DNA from 2 places in the Streptomyces sp. RG80 genome. Region 2 is predicted to be linked to the other one. Evidence: riboswitches for the same ligand, from Rfam matches in the RefSeq annotation. Region 2 holds a riboswitch; the other holds the start of a gene.

Region 1 (6,771 bases), on a different contig from region 2:
CTGATCGCGGTGCGGCGCTGGACACGGCTGCGGTGGCGCTCCCTGACCGCGGCACTGTGCGGACTCCTGACCGTGCTGGCGGTCACACCACCGGTGCGGGCCGCGGTCTACGACTGGTTCGACTTCGGCGGCGTCGAGGTGCGGTACGACCCGTCGGCGGTGCCCTCGCCCGGCGCCGAGGTGCCGGGCTGCGGGCGCTCGGTGTCCCTCGCGCAGGCCGAGCGGCGGGCCGGCTTCGCACCGCTGGTGCCGGAGGCGCTCGGCTCCCCGGACGCGGTGTCGGTGACCGGTGAGCGGCAGGGGCGGTTCCTGGTCGGTCTGTGCTGGCGCGAGCACGGGAAGACGATCCGGCTGGACCAGTTCGCGGCGGGGCTGGACATCAGCTTCGCCAAGACCGTGCGCGAGCAGCCGGAGTGGATCTCGCTGGAAGACGCCTCTTCGGACGCGGGCGCGGGCAGCGACACGGCGCTGTGGTTTCCGCGCCCCCACCTGTTGAGCTTCTGGCTGGTGGACCCGGACGGGAAGCGCTACACGCGGCAGGAGCGGACCGCCGGGCCGACGCTGCTGTGGAGCCGTGCGGTGGGCGCCGAGGACGTGACGCTGCGGCTGGAGGGCGTCGCGTCGAAGGCGCGGGCGGTGGAGATCGCGAAGTCGCCGGTGCAGCCTCCGAAATAGTGCGGCCGGGGTGGGAACCTCGGCGGGTCGGGCGGTGTACCAGAAGTGACACGCGGCTCGCGGAGACGGGGGCGGGCCGTACGGCATCGGCTGGTTGGGGGTTCTGATGCACGGACGGATGAGTGGCCAAAGGGGTGGCGGAGGCCGACTGGCGGCGCTGGCGGGGGTGTTGGCGGCGGCTCTCGGGCTCACGTTGTGGGGTGCGGGGCCCGCGGCGGCCGGTGGGCCGACGAGCGTGCTGATCGTCTCGCCGGAGAGCGCGGAGACGGCGTCGCTGTACCACTCCGACCGGCAGTACGGCGTGTTGGAGCGGCTCCTCGGCCAACCGGGCAAAGGCACGGCGGCCAAACCGCCCGAGGCCGATCTGGTGGCCGGTCCGCAGATCAACGTCACGTGGCTGGTGCACGACGTGACGCCCTGGCGGGTGGACCGGGTCTATCCGGCGGTGGACTCCGAGGCGGTCTGGATACACACGGCGGCGAGCCTGGACGCGCCGGGGAACGGCACCTGGCACCGGGCGGACCAGCCCGCCGTGCTCCGTGGCCTCCTCGAGGACCTGGATGTGATGGGCGAGACCTCCGCCGGCGATTCCGCGGTGGAGTACCCGCCGCCCTGGGACACATCCGGCACGGAGGGGGCGGCGCCGGAGACCACCGAGTCGGCATCCGCAGCAGCGTCGGCCCAGCGGTCGGGGCCGGGGTCGGGCGGCGACACCGACTGGTGGTGGGCGCTGCCGGGCCTCGCGGCGGGGGCGGTGCTGACGCTGATGCTGCGCCCCTTCGCCCTCCGGCTGCCGGAGGCGGTACCGGCGCTGCGGCGGTGGCGGACACGGGAGCCGGGGCCCCGGCAGGAACTGAGGGACATATGAGGGCCTGCTTCCGGGCGGCCGCGGCAGGGCTGGTCGCCGGGGTCGCCCTGGGCCCCGTCGGTGGGGCGGTGGCGCGGGCGGGACCCTGCTGACACGCCGCGCGGCGGACCGGCGGGGAGCCGGACCGCCGCGGGAGGAACCACGTCAGGAACTCATCGACCTGTGAGAGTCGCCGGTCTTTGACAACTCAAGAGGGCGTTGATCAGCCCAGGTCGATCTCCGGGTACAGCGGGAAGCCCGCGACGAGGTCGGTGGCGCGGTGCGAGATCTCGTCGGCGACCTTGGGGTCGAGGACGTGCGACGCCTTGGAGGGCGCTCCCGACTTGGTGGTGCCCTGCTCGGTGGTGGTCAGAACGCGGTCGATGAGGCCGGCGACCTCGTCCATCTCGGCGGTCCCCAGACCACGCGTGGTGAGGGCGGGGGTGCCGATGCGGATGCCGGAGGTGTACCAGGCGCCGTTCGGGTCGGCCGGGATCGCGTTGCGGTTGGTGACGATGCCGGAGTCGAGGAGGGCGGCCTCGGCCTGGCGGCCGGTGAGGCCGTAGGAGGTGGCGACGTCGATCAGGTTGAGGTGGTTGTCGGTGCCGCCGGTCACCAGGGTCGCGCCGCGGCGCATCAGGCCCTCGGCGAGGGCGCGGGAGTTGTCGACGATCCGCTGCGCGTAGTCCTGGAAGGCGGGCTGCCGGGCCTCGGCGAGGGCGACGGCCTTGGCGGCCATGACGTGCGGGAGCGGGCCGCCGAGGACCATCGGGCAGCCGCGGTCGACCTGGTCCTTGAGGGAGTCGTCGCACAGGACCATGCCACCGCGCGGGCCGCGCAGCGACTTGTGGGTGGTGGTGGTGACGATCTGGGCGTGCGGGACCGGGTCGAAGTCACCGGTCAGCACCTTGCCCGCGACCAGGCCGGCGAAGTGCGCCATGTCCACCATCAGGGTCGCGCCGACCTCGTCGGCGATCTCGCGCATGATGCGGAAGTTCACCAGACGGGGGTAGGCGGAGTAGCCGGCGACGATGATGAGCGGCTTGAACTCACGGGCGGACACCCGCAGCGCCTCGTAGTCGATCAGCCCGGTCGCCGGGTCGGTGCCGTAGGAGCGCTGGTCGAACATCTTGCCGGAGATGTTCGGGCGGAAGCCGTGGGTGAGGTGACCGCCGGCGTCCAGCGACATGCCGAGCATGCGCTGGTTGCCGAAGGCCTGGCGGAGCTCGGCCCAGTCGGCGTCGGTGAGGTCGTTGACCTGGCGGACGCCGGTCTTCTCCAGGAAGGGGACCTCGACGCGGTCGGCGAGGACGGACCAGAAGGCGACCAGGTTGGCGTCGATGCCGGAGTGCGGCTGGACGTAGGCGTGGCGGGCGCCGAAGAGTTCCCTGGCGTGCTCGGCGGCGAGGGACTCGACGGTGTCGACGTTGCGACAGCCGGCGTAGAAGCGCCGGCCGATGGTGCCCTCGGCGTACTTGTCGCTGAACCAGTTGCCCATCGCGAGGAGGGTGGCCGGGGAGGCGTAGTTCTCGGAGGCGATCAGCTTGAGCATCTCGCGCTGATCGTGGACCTCCTGGCCGATGGCGTCGGCGACGCGCGGCTCGACGGCGCGGATCACATCGAGGGCGGCGCGGAAGGCGGTGGACTCGGTGGAGAGGGGCTGCTGCTCCGACATGTGCGGCCTCCGGATGGCGTGGCGGGTTGCGGTCACGATTCACGGTTCGGCCCAGGCGCACGGCACTTGATCACTCACAGGCCGCTCCCCGATGGTCCGTCCCATCCCAGCGCGCCAGTCACGGCCTGTCAGGCAGCCTACCGGGCGCGCCGGACGGCGGCGGTCCTACGTCCACCATGCGAGCGAGGAGCCGCCCTGTTCCGGGGCTCGCGGGGGCCGGGCGGCTCGGCTTCAGGGCGGCTCGGCTATAGGACGGCTCGCCTTCAGGGCGGCCCGCTTTCAGGACGGCTTGCGGCCCCAGGCGACGACCATGAAGTTGGGGATGTAGGTGGTCCCCCGGCTCTTGGTCATGGTGATCACGTCCTCGATGTCCGCGTCGCTCACCTCGCCCGTCTCCAGCAGTCGTGGCCGCAGTGAGCGCAGGGTGAGGGGGAAGAAGGCCGCGCTGCCGCCGGTCAGCACCGGGGCGTAGACCTCCGCGCCGACGTCGGTGAGGCCCGCGTCCGTCAGTGCCTGCGGCAGGCGGCGGCCGGTGCCGGGGTCCACTCCCGCGGCGCCGAAGGCGGCCCGGAGTGCGCGGCCGAGGCGCTCGGCGACCTCCAGGTACTCGGGCGGGTAGTAGCGGGCGGCGGCCGGGTACATCGGCCCGTCGATGTCGAAGTCCTCCACGACCACCCACCCGCCGGGTCGGGTCGCGGCGGCCATGCGCCGAAGGGCCTCGTCGCGGTCGGCGAGGTGTTCCACCACGGCCCGCGCGTGCACGAGGTCGAAGGGGGCGTCGGGGAGCGGCTCGGCGAGGATGTCGTGTCGGCGCACCTCCAGGTTGGACAGCGTGTGGGCGCCGGCGAAGCGGGTGTCGAGGTCGACGGCGAGGACCCGCCCCGCGGCGCCGACCTGGCGGGCCAGCCAGCGGGCGATGCTGCCGGCGCCGCAGCCCACCTCCAGACAGCGCCAGCCCTCGGTGACCCCTGACTCGGTCAGCCGGTGGCGGCTCTGGCCGTCGTAGATCTCCTCCAGCGCACTGAGCCGGCTGTGTTCGCGCTCCCAGGACGGGTCGAAGATGTACCCGTTCTCCACCGTGGCCGTATCGCTCACCGATCGCCCCTCTCCGTTCCGTTCGTCACGGGCCGGTCATTGTGGCGTGTCAGAGGATCACGTGGGGCAGGAAGCGCGCGTATTCGTCAGTCACCGGACCGGACGACTCCCGGATGCCGAGCCCCGCGGACTCGTCCTCGACGACCCAGGCGCCGAGGACGACACGGTTGCCGTCGAAGTCGGGCAGGGGCGCCAACTCCTGGTAGCAGCAGGGTTCTTCGCGTGGAGCGGGTGCGGGGGTGCCCGGATCGTGGATCGTCACGCCGGCGCCTTCACGGCCCAGCAGCGGCTTGGCGACGTACCCCTTCGATTCGGCCAACTCCCTTGGCCCGTCAAGGTAGGCGGGCAGGAGGTTGGGGTGGCCCGGGTACAGCTCCCAGAGGATCGCCAGGAGCGCCTTGTTGCTCAGCAGCATCTTCCAGGCGGGTTCGATCCACAGGGTGCTGCCGGTGCCGCCGCCGTTGTCGAGGGTGTCCAGGACGTGGTCGGCGAAGCGGTCGGTGGTCAGCCACTCCCAGGGGTAGAGCTTGAAGCAGCTGCGGATGAAGCGGAGCCGCTGGTCGACGAACCGGCCGGACAGCCGGTCCCAGCCGATCTCCTCCATGGAGATCCAGGCGGTGTCGAGGCCGGCCTGCTCGGCGGTCTCCTGGAGGTAGGCGACCGTCATCAGGTCCTCGCCGAGCTCGTCGGCCGACGAGTACGCGAAGTACAGGGGGCTGCCGGGCGGGAGCAGCGCGGCCTGCTTCTGCCAGGCGGCGATCAGGCGCTCGTGGAGGGAGTTCCACTGGTCGGCGCCGGGGAAGCGCTCCTCCATCCAGAACCACTGGGGCGAGGCGGCCTCGACGAGGGAGGTGGGGGTGTCGGCGTTGTACTCCAGGAGCTTGGCCGGGCCGGTGCCGTCGTAGCGGAGGTCGAAGCGGCCGTAGAGGGAGGGGAGTTCGGCTCGGCGGCGCCAGGCCTCGGCGACCGCGTCGGCGACCCGCGGGTCGGTGATGCCGAGGTCGGCGAAGCGGCCGGCGGTGACGATGTGGTCCGCCGCCCGCAGGCACATGCGGTGGAGCTCCTCGACGACCTCCTCCAGCGCCTCTACCTCGTCGAGGGAGAAGACGTAGTAGGCGCTCTCGTCCCAGTAGGGGCGCAGCGAGTCGTCGGGGTAGCGGGTGAGGGGGTAGATGAGCCCCTGTTCCTCGACGGTCTGCTGCCAGCCGGGGCGGGGTTCGGTGGTGCGGCGTTCCATGGTTGCCGTCTGCTCGTCGTCCTGGGTCCGGTCAGCCGCCGCCACTGCCGCTGGAGCAGCCGAACCCGCCGCGGTCCACCGCCTCGCTCTTGCTGAAGGTGCCGTAGTCGGCGTGGCTGCCGCTGACGTCACCGTCGTAGTACCAGGCGGCGTCGGCGGTGCCGGTCTTCTTCTTGCCGCTCTTGCCGTACGAGGAGGAGCCGGAGCTGCCGGAGTTGCAGTTCTTGTCGGCGACGATCTTGTAGCCCTCGTAGGTGTAGCTGTCGCGGTCGACGCAGCGGCGGTCGGGTTCCGAGCCGCAGGAGGTGAGTGCCGCCGCGACGACTCCCATGCCGCCGAGCACGACCGTGCTCGAGCGCAACCGGCGCCGTGTCTCCGCCATTTCCTTCTCTCCCCGTTGTCCGTCTCTCGGTGTTCGTCTCTCGGTTGTCCGGCGGTCAGCCTAGAGATCGGTAATAAGCGGCCCGCAGGCGCCCCGCCCGTCACTTCCCCTCCCCTACAGTCACTTTGTGCTCTTTGGGATGGTGTGCGCGCTTGGCGCGGCGGTCTGTTTCGGTACGGCGACGGTGTGGCAGGCGGTTGCCACGCGGGCGGCGGCCACCGGGGGCGGCGGGGAGGCGGCGCTGCTGCTGCGGGCGGTGCGGCAATGGCGGTATCTGGCGGGGCTGGGGCTGGACGGACTGGGGTTCCTGTTGCAGATCGCGGCGCTGCGGTCGGTGCCGATCTATGCGGTCGGGGCGGCGTTGGCGTCGAGCCTGGCGGTGACCGCGGTGGTCGCGGCGCGGCTGCTGCGGGTGCGGTTGAGCGGGCCGGAGTGGGGCGCGGTGGGCGTGGTGTGTGCCGGGCTCGCGATGCTGGGGGTCGCGTCCGGGACGGAGGGGGATCTGGGCGGGCCGGACGCGTTGGGGTACGTGATGCTCGCCGTGGCCGTGGGGGTGCTGCTGCTCGGGCTCTGCGGTGGACGCCTGCCGGGGCGTTGGCGGGGGCCGCTGCTCGGGCTGGGGGCCGGGTTCGGGTTCGGGGTGGTCGAGGTCGCGGTGCGGCTGATCGACTCGCTCGCGCCGTCGGAGCTGCTCACGAATCCGGCGGCGTACGCGCTGCTGCTCGGTGGGACCGCCGCGTTCCTGTGTCTGACCTCGGCCGTGCAGCGGGGGTCGGTGACGGTGGCGACCGCCGCGATGGTGATCGGGGAGACGGTCGGGCCCGCCCTGGTGGGGGTGGTGTGGCTGGGGGACCGCACGC
Region 2 (6,771 bases):
ATGCCCCGCCTGTGTCCGCGCCCGCCCGGGACGTCACACTTCAGGGGCGCGACGAGAATCACGGAAGAGGGTGTGACGATCCCCGGGGTGCCGGACAAGAACGGAACATGAGCGACGACGACAACTTCGCCGCTGCCTATCGCGAGCACTACTGGGCGGTCAGCCGCTATGTCGCGCGGCGACTGGACGGGCGTATGAACGAGGTCGAGGAAGTGGTGGCGGAGGCGTTCACCGTCGCCTGGCGCCGCCGGGCCGACCTCCCGCAGTCCCCGCTGCCCTGGCTGTACGGGGTGGCACGGAAATGCCTGGCCAACGCGGTACGCGGACAGGGGCGCCGGCGGCGGCTGGTGGACCGGCTGGGCAACGACGACACGGCCCACGGGCGGCACATCGAGGCGGGCCCCGACACGGAGGCCCCCGGGGCCTGGGTGCACGAGGCGCTGGCCCGGCTCTCCCCGGCCGACCAGGAGGTGCTGCGGCTGACAGCCTGGGAGGAACTCGGCGTCGAGGAGGTGGCGGTCGCCCTCGGCTGCGGCACCCGCGCCGCGTCGATGCGGCTGCACCGGGCGCGGCGCCGGCTGAGATCCGAGATCGACCGCATGGGCCCCAAGACCGCCGCCGCCCTGAAGGAGAACGGCCATGGCTGACGAACTCGAACTCCTGCGCCGAGCCAACCCGGTCCCCACCGACGGCCCGCACTTCGGCGACGGACCCCTGGACCACCACGCCGAGCGACGGCTGAGCCGGCTGATGCGGCAACGGACATCCCGCCGCCCCCGACTTCTCTGGGGGCTGGCGGCCACGGCCGTCGTCGGTGCGCTGGTGGCGGCGCTGCTGCTCACCGACCAGACCACCACGCCGGCGGCCGCCGCCCCCCGCCCGCTCGTCGTACGCGCCGACTCCACCCCCGTGTCCCTGGCGACCCTGGCGAAGCGGGCCCGAGCGGTCGACAGCTCGCTCGAGCTGCGCAAAGGCACCCATGTGAAGTCGTGGAGCCTCGGCATGAGCGAGGACGAGCCGCCGATCACGTTCCCGGAGGAGCGTGTCGTGCGGTGGAACGCCGACGACAGCCACACGGTGACCGTCGACGACGGCCACGACCGCACCACACGGACCTATCCGCCGAGTTGGAGCGACGCCCCGCCGCAGTCGCCGCCCCCGCACGACGTCGCCCGGCTGCGCGCCTACCTCCAGGAGGCCACGCACACCGACACCGCGCTGGACACCGGCGGGCTTCTCGACGGCGTCGCGGTCCTCCTCGACACCTGGACCCTCGGCGCCCGTGAGTCCGCGACGGTGGCCGAGATGCTGGCCGACGCCGAAGGGCTGAAGCCCGTCGGACAGGTCACCGACCGGCTCGGGCGGCGCGGCCAGGCGTATGTGTACCAGCAGGCGGCCACCCGCCGGATGCTGATCATGGACCCGGCCGGCGGCGCCGTACTCGGTCTGGAGACCACCTTCACCGAGGCGGATCCCGAGTACGGCGTCAAAGCCGGTGACGTGATGGACTACCGGGCCTGGACGCGCTGACTCAGACTCCGAGCTGCCGGGCGGCGGCGTCCACCGTCTGCTCCAGCAGTGTGGCGATCGTCATCGGACCCACGCCGCCCGGCACCGGGGTGATCAGCGAGGCCCGCTCCACCGCGGAGTCGAAGTCGACGTCACCGACGTTCCCCTCGTTGTACCCGGCGTCGAGCACGACGGCGCCGGGCTTGATGTCCTGGCCCTTGATGAGCCGCGCCCGGCCCACGGCGGCGACCACGATGTCCGCCTCACGGACGGCCGCGGACAGGTCCGCCGTACGCGAGTGGCAGTACGTCACCGTGGCGTCGCGGGCGAGCAGCAGCATGCCGGCCGGCTTGCCGAGGATCGCGCTGCGGCCGACGACCACCGCCCGCTTGCCGGACGGGTCGACGTCGTACTCGTCGAGCAGCCGCATGATGCCGCCGGGCGTGCAGGACACGAAGCCCGGCAGGCCGAAGCTCATCGTCGCGAACGAGGCGAAGGTGACGCCGTCGACGTCCTTCTCCGGTGCGATCGCCTCGAACGCGGCCCGCTCGTCGATGTGTTCGCCCATCGGGTGCTGGAGCAGAATGCCGTGCACGGCGGGGTCGGCGGAGAGCGCTCTGAGCGTGCCCACCAGTTCCTCGGTGGTCGTCGCCGCGGGCAGCTCCACGTGCCGGGAGGCGATGCCGGCCTTGCGGCAGCGGTTCTGCTTCATCCGGACGTACGTCACGGACGCGGGGTCCGCGCCGACCAGTACGGTCGCGAGACACGGGGTGGTGCCGGTGCGTTCGGTGAGGTCGGCGGCGCGATTGCCGGTCTCCGCCACGATCCGCGCGGCGAGCGCGGTGCCGTCCATGAGACGAGCCTGAGACATGATCCACTCCTGGGCTGGTAGTCGGTTCGCCCAGGCGCACGGCATCGGGATCCTGCGAGCCGCTCCCCGGTGGTGCTCCACCTCAGCGCCAGTCACGGCCCGCCGACAGCCTAACCCTCCGAGGGAGGCGCCGTCGGATCGGCCCCGGCCAGGAAGCCGGCCGCCTGCTCGTGCACGGGGCCTGCGCCGATCGCCCCGGCCCAGCGGGCGATCTCCGTCGCCAGCGCCCGAGCCCCCGCCTCGTCGCCCGTGTCCCTCGCGAGCACCGCCAGCAGCATCAGCTGGGTGAGCATGCCGGGGACCATGCCCGCCCGCGCCCCGAGCGCCGTGGCCCGCTGCCAGCGCGCCCGGGCGCTGTCGTGGTCGCCGCCGTCGTGGTCGTGGTCGCCGAGGTGCCGCAGCGCCTCGCGGACCAGCAGATCGTCGCCGCCCGACTCGCCGGCGTGCAGGGCGGCCTCGTAGTGGGCGGGCGCCGCGGTGCGTTCGGCGAAGAGGTTGTCGGCGATCAGCCCGAGATACATGGCGGCCCAGCCCCGGCGCACCTTGTCGGGGGCGCCTTCGCGCAGGTCGAGCGCGTCGCGCCGGATCCGCGCGAGGGCTTCGGGGTCCTTGCCCGCGGGGCCGGGCCGGAACGTGCCGTCGGTGCGCAGCAGCCGGAAGTAGTCGTGCCGCAGCCGCAGGAAGCCGAGGTCCCAGCCGGAATCCCGGGGCACGGCCGCGATGCGCTCGGCCGCCAGGTCCGTACCGCCGAACCAGTCGCTCTGGAGGGCGGCTTCGGCCGCCGCGAGACGGTGGAGTGCGTGGTCCTCGGAGGTGGCCGGGGTCGTCGCGTCCAGCAGGCGCAGCGCCCGGTCCCACCGTCCCGCCAGCGACAACTCGCGGGCGGCCGCGAGGAGTTCGGGGAAATCGACGGTTGTGCTCGTGGTGGTCGTCATGACCGGGGAAGGTAGTCAGGCGAAAAACTATCCACAAGAAAACCATTGCGGGAGGCAGGTAATGGAGGACTCGGTCGACCGGCACGTCGAGGTGTGGTCGAAGGAACTCGACTGGATGGACCCGGTCAAGGAGGCCGTCTACGCGCGGCTGGCCATCCTGGCCCGGCACGCCTCGCAGGCCCGCCGCGACACCCTCGACTCCGACGGGCTGCCGCACTGGCAGTACAAAGTGCTGCTGACCCTGCGCCGGCTCGGTCCGCCGTACACCACGAGCCCCTCGCACCTCGCCGACCTGATGGGCCTGACCCGGGGCGCGCTCTCCGCCCGCCTCGGGCCGCTGGAGGAGGCCGGCCTCATCGGCCGCACCCACGAGAGCGCCGACCGCCGCCGGGTACGGGTCCGGCTCACCGACGCCGGATACGCCGCGTTCGAACAGCACGCGGCGTCGGAGGAAGCGGGCGAGGTCGCGCTCCTCGCAGTACTGACCGCAGCAGAGCAACGGACGCTGGCCGACCTGTTGCGGAAACTGGTCGTGGCCGCGGAGTCGGGACCGGTGCCGACCGCACCGAGAAGGTCCAGCTCAACCGGGACGTGATCTGGACCTTCGGCAGCAGCCTCCCTATTCGTCCCATGCCTGGATCATGACCTGCTCGGCGATCTTCCCGTCGCGCAGCGTGATCATCGACTCGGAGAGCACCCGCACCCCGTCCGAGTACAGACAGCTCTCGCTGAACGCGGCGTTGTCGCCGTCCACGACACAGCGTTCGAGCTTGTGCGTCATGTCGCGGCTGTAGACGTCCTCCAGGAGCGCGCCGATCTCGTCCCGGCCGTGCAGGACCCTCGGGCTGCTGGGCTGTGTGTTGTGGTCCACGACGCGCAGTTCCGCGTCGTCCGCGTAGAGCGACAGCAGATTCGCCGCCGTGTTTCCCTCGATGCTGCGGCGCAGGGTCTCGGTGTTGAAAGCGGTGCCCATGATGACCTCCGACGAGGCCCGCGGCCGAGGGGAGTGGGCTGCGTGGGCCTCTTCTAAGAGACTCCTCCGCCCCGCCGGGCTCGGCAAGCGCAACCGGCACTGAGCCTGACGGGTGAGCGGAGCCCGCTGCCCGTGTCCGTGGAGGGTCCGTCGGCGTTGCTGAAACATGATCTCCACTCGACGTATCGCCGCTGTCGTCGGCCTCGCCGCCGGTGTCACCGGCCTCGCCGCCCCGATGGCGAGCGCGGCTCCGCTGGACGGCCTCGACACGACCGCGCTGAGCCCGATCGCCACGCTCGACTCGCTGTCCGTCACGGACATGCCGGCGGAGTACAAGGGCGAGCTTCCGCGCCCCTCCGCGCAGCTGGCGCAGCTCAACCGGCTGAACGACCTCAACCAGCTGAGCCAGGTCACCGACCTGGCCGCCCCCGTCACCCAGCTGCTGCCGGGGATCCAGTACTGATCCACCCGCGTCACGTTCACCCCGAGGGCCGCCCGGCCGAAAACCAAGCACAGCCGGGCGGCCCTTGACATTGTTGTCCGGTAAACAGAGCATGCGGACAAGAAATGAATCATGGTTCACGTGGCGAACAAAGAGGTCCGCATCATGCCCATCACCCGCGAACTGTTCATCGGCGGCAAGGACGTGCCCGCCGACTCCGGCCGCACGGCGGAGGACGTCAACCCCTACACGGGCGAGGTGTACGCGACCGTCGCGGCCGCGGGGCCGAAGGACGTGACGCGGGCCGTGGACGCGGCCGAGGCGGCGTTCCCCGCGTGGGCCGAGCTGGCCCCGTTCGCCCGTCGCGCGATCCTGCTGAAGGCCGCCGACCTGCTCGACGGCAAGGGCGACCAGGTCGCCGAACTGATGGCCCACGAGGCCGGCGGTACCCGGCCCTGGGCGCACTTCAACGTCTACCTCGCGGCGAACATGCTGCGGGAGGCGGCCGCCGCCGTGACGGCGCCGCGCGGTGAGGTCCTCACCGCACAGGAGCAGGGCGCGCTCGGCCTCGCGGTCCGTGAACCGGTCGGCGTGGTCGCGGCGTTCGCGCCGTGGAACGCTCCGGTCATCCTCGGCGTACGGGCGGTCGCCGCGCCGCTCGCCGCCGGCAACACCGTCGTCGTCAAGGCGAGCGAGGACGCGCCGATCGCCTGCGCGCTCTTCGTGGCCGACGTGCTGCGCGAGGCCGGACTGCCCGACGGCGTGCTCAACGTCGTCACCAACGCCCGCGAGGACGCCGCCGAGATCGCCGAGGCGCTCATCGCCGACGAGCGGGTGCGGGCGGTGAACTTCACCGGCTCCACCGGCGTGGGACGGATCATCGGCGAGCACGCGGCCCGCCATCTCAAGCCCGCCGTGCTGGAGTTGGGCGGCAAGAACTCCGTCATCGTGCTGGCCGACGCGGACGTCGACTACGCCGTGGACGCCGTCACCTTCAGCGTCTTCATGAACGCCGGGCAGATCTGCATGTCCGGCGACCGGATACTCGTCCACGAGTCGCTGGCCGAGGAGTTCACCCGGAAGTTCACCGCCAAGACGGCCTCGTTGCAGGCCGGCGACCCGAACGACCCGCACACCGTGGTCGGGCCGCTGGTCGCCGCCTCCGCAGCGCAGCGCGTGGCCGGGCTGGTCGAGGACGCGGTCGCCAAGGGCGCGAAGGTCCTCACCGGCGGCGGGACGCCCGACGGCGCGGTGCACCCGGCGACCGTCCTCACCGAGGTGCCGAAGGACGCCGAGTTGTACCACGCCGAGGCGTTCGGACCGGTCTGCGTGGTCGAGACGTTCTCCGACGACGACACCGCGGTGGCCGTCGCCAACGACACCGAGAACGGTCTGACCTGCGGCATCATCACCGAGAACGCCACGCATGGCCTGGCCGTCGCCCGCCGGATCCGCACCGGCATCGTGCACATCAACGATCAGTCGGTGGCCGACGAACCGCAGGCCCCCTTCGGCGGGTTCAAGGCCTCCGGGTACGGCCGCTTCGGCGGACGCTGGGGCCTGGAGGCCTTCTCCAACACCCGCTGGGTGACCATCGCCACCCAGCAGGCGCACTACCCGTTCTAGGGAACCCCTCCTAGAAGCTCCCCTCCGGTCCGGCGTCCAGGAAGTGGAAGCCGGGCCGGGGGTGCATCAGGAAGTCGTGGTGGGAGATGTTCCACGCGTAGGCACCCGCCAGCGCGAACACCACCCGGTCACCGGCCCGCAGCCCGGGCGCGGCCACCCGCCGGGCGAGGACGTCCTTCGGGGTGCACAACTGCCCGGCCAGCGTGACGTGTTCGCCCTCGGCGGCCGGCCGCGGCCACGGGTGCGGCCAGTCGGCCACCCGCAGTACGACGCAGGGCTGGTCGTGGCCCTTCGTCGCCGGGGTCCGCAGATGGTGGGTGCCGCCCCGGACCACGCCGAACTCCTCGCCGTGGCTGTGCTTCACGTCCAGCACCTCGGTGGCGTACCAGCCGCAGTACGCCGTCAGTGCCCGCCC

Evidence for each region. Region 2 has a riboswitch for ZMP and ZTP ahead of ABKA17_RS20815 (bifunctional 5,10-methylenetetrahydrofolate dehydrogenase/5,10-methenyltetrahydrofolate cyclohydrolase). Riboswitches for the same ligand answer to the same signal wherever they lie in the genome.
Region 1: it holds a riboswitch for ZMP and ZTP, as region 2 does, so the genes downstream of both, ABKA17_RS01150 (glycine hydroxymethyltransferase) here and ABKA17_RS20815 (bifunctional 5,10-methylenetetrahydrofolate dehydrogenase/5,10-methenyltetrahydrofolate cyclohydrolase) in region 2, are expected to answer to the same signal.

The regions. Positions count from the first base shown of each region.
Region 1 is NZ_JBEAAJ010000001.1:238,123-244,893, reverse strand. Features, by position in the region: gene ABKA17_RS01160 (hypothetical protein) at 1-675, shown strand, start outside; gene ABKA17_RS01155 (hypothetical protein) at 794-1,543, shown strand; gene ABKA17_RS01150 (glycine hydroxymethyltransferase) at 1,746-3,197, opposite strand; ZMP/ZTP riboswitch at 3,240-3,329, opposite strand; gene ABKA17_RS01145 (methyltransferase domain-containing protein) at 3,477-4,292, opposite strand; gene ABKA17_RS01140 (glutathionylspermidine synthase family protein) at 4,342-5,529, opposite strand; gene ABKA17_RS01135 (hypothetical protein) at 5,561-5,911, opposite strand; gene ABKA17_RS01130 (hypothetical protein) at 6,051-6,771, shown strand, end outside.
Region 2 is NZ_JBEAAJ010000006.1:638-7,408, forward strand. Features, by position in the region: partial or broken gene ABKA17_RS20800 (cytochrome c oxidase subunit I) at 1-2, opposite strand, end outside; gene ABKA17_RS20805 (RNA polymerase sigma factor) at 108-647, shown strand; gene ABKA17_RS20810 (CU044_5270 family protein) at 640-1,530, shown strand; gene ABKA17_RS20815 (bifunctional 5,10-methylenetetrahydrofolate dehydrogenase/5,10-methenyltetrahydrofolate cyclohydrolase) at 1,532-2,380, opposite strand; ZMP/ZTP riboswitch at 2,402-2,486, opposite strand; gene ABKA17_RS20820 (hypothetical protein) at 2,491-3,315, opposite strand; gene ABKA17_RS20825 (MarR family winged helix-turn-helix transcriptional regulator) at 3,377-3,910, shown strand; gene ABKA17_RS20830 (nuclear transport factor 2 family protein) at 3,935-4,288, opposite strand; gene ABKA17_RS20835 (hypothetical protein) at 4,455-4,751, shown strand; gene ABKA17_RS20840 (aldehyde dehydrogenase family protein) at 4,896-6,356, shown strand; gene ABKA17_RS20845 (type III PLP-dependent enzyme) at 6,367-6,771, opposite strand, start outside.